DNA from 2 places in the Paucilactobacillus nenjiangensis genome. Region 2 is predicted to be linked to the other one. Evidence: riboswitches for the same ligand, from Rfam matches in the RefSeq annotation. Region 2 holds a riboswitch; the other holds the start of a gene.
What was found. A riboswitch is a leader RNA that binds a small molecule or an ion and turns the genes downstream of it on or off. The one in region 2 is predicted to bind thiamine pyrophosphate.
Positions count from the first base shown of each region.

Region 1: it holds a riboswitch for thiamine pyrophosphate, as region 2 does, so the genes downstream of both, thiM (hydroxyethylthiazole kinase) here and F0161_RS02395 (ECF transporter S component) in region 2, are expected to answer to the same signal.

Region 1 is NZ_CP043939.1:2,018,463-2,022,684, forward strand. It holds gene thiE (thiamine phosphate synthase) at 1-578, opposite strand, end outside; gene thiD (bifunctional hydroxymethylpyrimidine kinase/phosphomethylpyrimidine kinase) at 619-1,437, opposite strand; gene thiM (hydroxyethylthiazole kinase) at 1,440-2,228, opposite strand; TPP riboswitch at 2,369-2,474, opposite strand; gene F0161_RS10305 (phosphoenolpyruvate carboxykinase (ATP)) at 2,718-4,222, shown strand, end outside.
Region 2 is NZ_CP043939.1:475,800-480,021, forward strand. It holds gene F0161_RS02385 (energy-coupling factor transporter transmembrane component T family protein) at 1-191, opposite strand, end outside; gene F0161_RS02390 (ATP-binding cassette domain-containing protein) at 188-1,573, opposite strand; gene F0161_RS02395 (ECF transporter S component) at 1,566-2,147, opposite strand; TPP riboswitch at 2,305-2,394, opposite strand; gene F0161_RS02400 (nucleoside hydrolase) at 2,437-3,396, opposite strand; gene F0161_RS02405 (NAD(P)/FAD-dependent oxidoreductase) at 3,570-4,222, shown strand, end outside.

The sequences.
Region 1 (4,222 bases), 660 kb from region 2:
GAAATTCCCGCCACACCTGTTTTATCAACTGTGTCCTTAGCATTGTCGGGGGTGATTCCACCGACGGCCACGATTGGGAAATTGCTATATTCCACTAATTCTTTCAATTTTTCAAATCCCATCACTGGGTCCGCATCATCTTTGGAGCCAGTTGGGAACACTGGTCCGCTTCCTAAATAGGCAATTTTTTGCAGTTGATTAGCATGATCAATTTGAGCTTTAGTATTACATGAATATCCCACAAACATATCATCCCCAACAGCCGCAATCACTTGTTCCACTCGTTGATCTTTTTGACCAACATGGACCCCATCGGCATGGACTTTAATGGCTAATTCATAATCATCATCAATAATCAGCGGTACATCATACTTCGTCGTCAGTTCACGGCATTGCTGTGCCAGTGTCAGTCGTTCGTCCGCCGTTAACTGTGAACTCCCTTTTTCACGAAATTGAAAGGCCGTCACTCCGGCGATTAATGCTTTCTCCACACGTTGCAAGTAATCATCAACATCGTGATTAACATCTTGTGTGCCCGCAATTAAATATACGCGGAGCATCTCTGGTTTAAATTTCATTAATTTTTCTCTTTCCTGAGTTAATAATCCTGTTTCACGCTTAACCGTTACTTTCATCACTATTGCGGCCTGCCCAGTGATTCAATGGTCCATGACCGTGCCCAACAATAATGCCGTGCCGAATCGTTTCATCGACATATTTTTTCCCAATTCGTATCGCATCCTCAACAGATTTTCCCTTGGCAAGTTCAGCTGTGATACAAGCAGATAGCGTATCTCCCGTCCCATGGGTTCGAATCGTATCCACGCGTGGAGAAGTCAACCAAAATGACGTACCATCTTCAAGTAATACAAAGTCACTACTTTGATCATCCCCGACAAAATGGCCGCCCTTAATCATGACGTTTTTAACCCCGACGGCCTGTAATTTTTTGGCCGCAATTTCCATATCGGCTTCATCTTCAATCGACACATCCGTCAATTTTTCGGCTTCAGGTAAATTAGGGGTGGCAATCGTCGCCAATGGCAATAATTCATTTTTCACCACCGCGATTGCATCTTCACTTAACAATGGAGCACCACCTTTAGCAATCATGACCGGATCGACCGTCAGGGGACCGAAATCAAACTTTTTCAAGTTTTTTACGACCGCCCGGACCCGTTCCACATCGGCTAACATCCCCGTTTTGCAGGCTTTAATGGCCAAATCCTCAGCAAGAGCTTCAAATTGTTCATCAATTATTTTGGTAGGTAACGCAAACGCATCATTGACGCCCAAGGTATTTTGCGCCGTAATCGCCACTAACACGGTCGTCGCAAACACGTGCCGTTCTTGAATCGTTTTTAAATCGGCTTGCATCCCCGCACCACCACCGCTATCGGAGCCGGCAATTGATAATGCTTGTACGAATTGTTCCATAATTATGCTTCCCTCAACTTTTCTTCAACTTGTTGACGCGTCACCAAGTGTAGTTTATCCATTAATTTAACTGAAAAGGTGCCAGGTAGTTCCCCACCAAGTTCTTCTGCCACCAGTTGGCCCGCGACTGCAAAGACGGCACAGGCCGCTTTGGCTGCTTCAAAATAATTGTCACTAACGGCAGCAAACGCGCCGACGATACTGGAAAGCATATCACCAGAACCAACATGTAATTGAAATAGTGGGGTTCCATTTTTGACTTTCGCCACCGTTTTGCCATCACTAATCACATCCGTTGGACCGGATAAAATTACGACGCAATGCTGCTTCAAGGCGCACGCTTTCGCGATGGCATCTAAATCGCCACTCCCTTCCCCAGCATCGATACCTTTAGCTTGCCAATCAACACCAGCCAAGGCGGCAATTTCACCAGCATTGCCGCGAATAATATCAACTTGAAAATCAGTTAACAATTGTTCGGCAACATCTAAGCGAAATTTAATTGCCCCGACGGCAACTGGATCAATCACCAATGGCTTTTTGTATTGGTTAGCCAATTGCCCGACCCGCTTGATATGGGCGACTTGAGCGGTAGTAAAGGCCCCTAAATTAAGTGCTACGGCAGAACTGATGGCGACCATTTCTTCAGACTCAGCGATTTCTTCAGACATAATTGGTGAAGCGCCAATTGAATTAATGCCATTAGCCACGTCTTGCACCGTCACAAAATTAGAAATGTTAAACACAATTGGATTTTGCGCACGAATTTGATCTAAAAGTTCAATTTGCATGATAAATTCCTTTCTTGGTACGAAGTTGTGATAATTCAACAATCGTTTGAACCATGAGCTGAAACAAAAAAATCCTAAAGCCGCAGTGGACTTTAGGATTAATGGTAAAAATATATCAACATGTGGCATGCACTCATCGATATTTTTATTTTACACTTTCCTACGCAAGTACCAACTTACAGGTTCCAAGGGCCTTTGCTGCATAAGCAAATCTCAGTTCGTCTACGAACACCCCTAGTGTTTTCATGATTATTTAATTGTCGAATTAATTGTACTGTAAAAGTGCTTACATAACAAGTTTGACCAAAATCTCGCCAAACATTAAAATTTTTTCATTTTCCGGTTAACTCATTAAGATTTAGAGTTAACAGCGCTTTCATTCTTTTCTTTTTGAAGATTGTGAAAATATCCACTTGTATCGTGTTTCGCCTTGTATTATGATTGTTTCAATACCCAAAAGGTTATAACGAGAAAGGAAACTGATTATCAATGGAAAATGTGAATAGCATTAAAACTGGCTCTACGTATCTGAATCTTGATCGAAAGATTGCCGTCCTCAAATACAATCGAAAATATTTGAGTAACGTCTTCTCTCTATTAAACAGCGATGAAATGTTACAAGTGGTCGACTGTTTCTTATCATCAACGCCTAACCATCAAACGAAAATCAATAAATTAACGAGTGCTGAATACGTGGCCGTGATTAAACGACTGTTAATTGACGATGCCACCGTTTACGACGCATTTGATGCTAAAGAAATCTTAACTAGTGTTGAAAACTTGTATTCATTCTACCGTTCATTCCTGCGCATCTCGGTCATGAATGCCACTCACAACCAAATCCTAAACACCGAGTTTTTAGGAATTGATGACAAATTTAACGATCTTGTCCGTAATCTTTACCGGGCCGTGGAAGAAAAAATCCAAGGCTTCCCTAATCATACGTATCGTCAAGTCAATGCCGGTACCAACGCATCCATTATGATTAAGCCTTACAAGTGGTCAATCCCCACTGAATATGAACAATTAAAATCAATTAACTTTATTGATAAAATTATGTTGCGTCCACCAATGATGATGCATACACCAAGTAACAAACGCAAAGGGACTTTTTCAAGTGTCGATTACAATCCAATCGATCATTTTGATGGGAAACCGGGCGAATGGTACTGTTACCCAGCCAAAATTGGTGAAAGTTTAGCCTTTATTTACTTCAATCAAGACTACTTTGTCAGTGGTTTAGCCTTAGCGAACTTGTTTGAACTTGCCGATGAAGAACTCATTACTAACCACAAACCAGATTTGATTTTACTCTTTGGGGTCGACAAAACTGAAGGGGACGTCAGTCACTATCATTACGATGAAAGTAATGATATCTGGGTTGGTGAAGTGCCTTATAATGACCAAACCACTTACTTTGGTTATATGAAGAAAATGTGTCTCACATTACACAACCTCCACATGATTTATCAAAACCGGTTACCAATCCATGGATCAATGGTCAAGATTAAGTTCTCAAATGGTAAAACCAAAACCGTCGTCTTCTTTGGCGATTCTGGTGCCGGTAAGTCTGAATCAATTGAAGCTTTGCAAGAAATTGCGGGTGAACAGATTCATGAAATGGAAACCATTTTTGATGACATGGGTAGCTTTACCCTTGACCCCAATGATCCTGAAGGCTTGTATGCCCAAGGAACTGAAATTGGCGCGTTCGTCCGGCTTGATGACTTGAGTAGCGCCGTGGCCTTTAACAACATGGACCGTGGAGTTTACCTCAATCCGGAACAAAAAAATGCCCGAGTTATTATTCCAGCGAACACCTATGACCGGGTTATCAAACGTCACCATATCGATATGTGGGTTTACGCCAATAACTATGATACTGAAATTGGCTTGCATCGTTTTGAAAAATTGGCCGATGCCAAGAAGACCTTTACGGATGGCAAACGTTTTGCTTTAGGAACCACTGATGAAGTTGGTATGAGTACCACCTT
Region 2 (4,222 bases):
GTGATACTGAGCGCTACTGCCGGAATCACTGGAATTAACAAAACAATACCAAGCGTCTTGAGCTTAATCTTATGTATCATCAAATATATTAAACAGACCGCGATTAACACACAGTTGGCGGTTAAGCTACGAGTAAATGAAATCTCAAAGGAAATCAAGATGATTAAGATTAATTTGAAACTAGGATTCATGAGACAGTCTCCACATAAGTTAGTTTTTGGTTGGCAAAGTTCAAATGGTAATCGACAAATTGATTTAAGCCGCTAAATTGGTGGCTAATCATCACAATCGTTTGTTGGTGTTCAGCACGATAAGCGTTTAGAATCGTCACAATTTGGTGGATTGAATCAATGTCCAGTCCTTTGAGTGGCTCGTCTAATAAGAGAACTTCAGGTTCGACAATTATCATTAATAAAATTTGTAATTTCTTCTTTTGCCCTTCGCTTAGGGTGTAAACTACTTGATCTAATAATTCATTTAAATTCAATTGGGTTAAACACGAGGTAATCATGGCATCATTGAAGTAATCTGACTTACGGTGTTGCTTGCTGAGTTCAATTTCTTCACGCATGGTGACAGTCAAGAACTGATTTTCTGAGTCTTGAAAAATTAGTGCAACTTCTCGGGCGTATTTTTTGGCCTTAATTTTTTGAATATTGGTTTGATTCATTTGAATTTCGCCTGAAAACTTCATCAATTTGGCCATTGATAGGAAGAGGGTTGATTTACCAATTCCGTTTTCACCCGTAATCAGTGTGACTTTGCCACTAGGTATTTGTAATGATGACTGTGACAATAGCGCATGTTGCTGGATTTGAATCTGTAATTCGTCGAAATTAAAGGCAACTTCAAGGTTAGCGATGGGTAAAGTCGAAGTGATGGCAGGAACTTGTTTTTCAAAGTCAGTCAGTAATTGCAGTCCATCTTCACGAGAAAGCGTCTGAATCGTTTGATTATGAATCGTATAGACGTGATCCACGACCTGTTTATAACCTAACAAGTCATGATCTGCGATAATGATTGTCTTTTGTTGCTGGTCTCTAAGAGTAACGAGTTTGGCAATTAATTCAGCTCTAGATTGCGGATCAATACTGGCAAATGGTTCGTCCAATAAGATAATATCGCGGTTCATTGCAATCACGATGGCTAAGGCGACCTTTTGCTTTTCACCACCGGATAACGTGTTTAATTGACGATCAATCAATGATTCAATTTCACAAAATGCCAATGCTGCATTTATTTTAGCGGGCATTAGTTTTGGATCAATTCGCAAATTTTCTAACACAAATTCAAGTTCATGCCGAGGTGTATCCAAGGTGAATTGATGATTAGGATTTTGGAAAACCAAACCAACTTTCAACTGATTTGGAATTGAAAATACTCCATTTACGATTTCACCGCCAAATTCAGGCAACAGCCCGGTTAAAATTTTGAGCAAGGTGGATTTACCACTTCCTGATGGACCAACTAATAAAGAAAATTGACCAATTTCAAATTGGACATTGACGTCAGATAAAGTTGTCGAATTGGGTTGGTAATTGAAATTCAAATTTTGAATGTCGATGCTAGACATTTGAACCACCAAACTTCGCTAACATGTGGCTGCGGTCCAGAAGGGCTGTAATCATTTTGGTTAAGATGCCGCCAAAGAAGAAGATTGAGATAAAGCGAACGACGAAAAGCAATATGAGCATGCCAAAATGAAATTCAGCATAACCGTTTTTAAACATATCCCACGCAAAGGTGACAATCGTAGTTGTTAGGCATGATAGGCTCAGTGAGAACCAATTGTAAATTTTATAACCGGTTAAAGTGAAACCAAGTTCTGAAGCAATTCCTTGAATGGCACCGGAAATGAGGGTTGAAGCACCCCATTGGCCACCGAAGAACATTTCACCAACTGCCGCTAAAAATTCGCCTAGGAAACCAGCACCTGGTTTTCTAAGGATAAAGCCTGTCAGTGGACCGGCCATTACCCAAATTCCCATGTTAATGTCATTAGCCATTGGTGCTAAACCAACTGGTGTTAAGACGACTGTCAAAAAGTTATAAATAAAGTTAGTACTGATGAAAATGGCACCAAAGGCGATACCAATTAAAGTGATAAAAATAATGTCGCGAACGTGATAATGATTGCTTAGATTCATAATAGAACCCTCCAAAAGTGTATTATCAAATAACATTAGGAGTGTGTGAGTAACTAAATACTCCACACGTTTTAATCAATAACTATATAACTCGAAAGTCGAAAAAAGCGACCCTCCAATTTTAAAAGGAGAGTCGCTTAACAAATTTGTTAGTCGAGTTAAATATAGGTTATCTCCCTTCGCTGGTATTAACCAGAGCAGGTTCAATGGGTATATCTCAGCCAAGTGGGCACCCCAGATGTAATATTTGATTAATGCAAATATAACTTATTATCTCGCAGAAAGCAAATTAATGATTCTTGAAAAGTTTAGTTAAATAATCCATGAAGACACCGAGATAACGATCCTTATCAACGTTGACTGCAACTTTGACATTGGTAGTCGCATCATTTAAGCGGGCGTTATCCCCGATGGTCCGGCCATAATTGTTTTCGTCATAGGTTACTTTCATATTAAGATCGATTGTGTCGACAAATGAAGCGTCAAGCGCAACCCCAACGGCTAATGGATCATGAAGGGCACAGCCGGTTTTATCGATACCCAAATTGTAGTAGGCATCAATGTAAAAATCGGTGATATCAGCATAGGCTTTACCAGCTGTCGTGCCTAATTCACGCCAAGTTGAAGTTTCATTTTTCGTGAGTAATGTTCGTAATGTAACATCTAATCCAACCATCACAATGTTTAAATCACTACGCATTACACGGTCAGCGGCTTCAGCATCTTGGTTGATGTTAGCTTCGGCATATGGAGTCACGTTACCTTCAACGGTCAAGGCACCACCCATAAAGGTGACGTTGCCAATTAATTTGGCAATGGCCGGATCTTTAGCGAGTGCGGCGTCTAAGTTGGTCATTGGACCAGTTGGCACGAAAATTAAATCTTTGGTGTATTTGTGGGCGGCTTCAATCAAGAAGTCGACCGCCGTTTGTGATTCAACAGGGCGTTTGGCCTTTGGTAATTCAACTTCACCAATCCCATTGTTACCATGGATATCTTTACTTACTTGCATTACATCAAAATGATCAGTAGTACTTGAGTGACTAGCGCCGATAAAGACAGGTACGTCAGTTGCACCCAAAATTTCAAGTAGCTTTAAACTATTTTCAGCCGATTGTTCAACGAGACAATTGCCGTACGAACTCACGATACCAATCAAATCGACTTCTGGTGCAGCTAGTGCGTAAGCAATTGCTAAGGCATCATCAACACCAGTATCTAAATCAAGAATCATTTTTTTTGTAGCCATGTAAATCCCTCCGAGTTATTTAATGTAAGCCATTACATACTTCAATCATAAACAACTAACCTTGGAAAAACAAATTAAACTTTGATGAGTTTCTTTAATTGTCAAAATGATTTTGACATTGAAACAGTCAGTAGGTTAAGCTAGAAAATAACATTAGGAAGGTGCAAATTAAGATGAGTGAAGAAATTTATGATTTAACAATTATCGGCGGTGGGCCAGCAGGAATGTTTGCCAGTTTTTATGCCGGTTTGCGCGAAATGAAAGTGCAAGTAATCGAAAGCTTGGAACAATTTGGTGGCCAGGTGGACGCCTTATACCCAGAAAAACATATTTTGGATGTGGCCGGTTCAGTCAATATTCCAGGGCATGAATTGATTAGTAATTTAGAAGAACAAATGCGTTTAGTGAAAGTTGAAGCACGCTTGGGCGAGACGGTTGAAGATGTAATCAAGCAAGATGATCAATTCGAAATTGTCACTGATAAGCGGACAACTCATTCTAAAACAGTCATTATTGCGTTGGGCAATGGGGCATTCAATCCTCGCAAACTAGCCGTGGACGGTGCTGATGAACTCGAAAATAAGCATTTATTTTACTTTATTAAACAAAAAGAACATTTCCGCAACAAGCGAGTTTTAGTCGCTGGTGGTGGGGATGCTGCCTTAGATTTGACGATGATGCTGGAACCAGTGGCTAGTCAAGTTTATTTGATGCATCGCCGTGAAACTTTCCGTGGATTAGAACATATGGTGACGGCGATTGAGAAATCAAGCGTTCAACTAGAAGTACCCTATCTATTAAAGGACTTAAAACAAAACGCTGATGA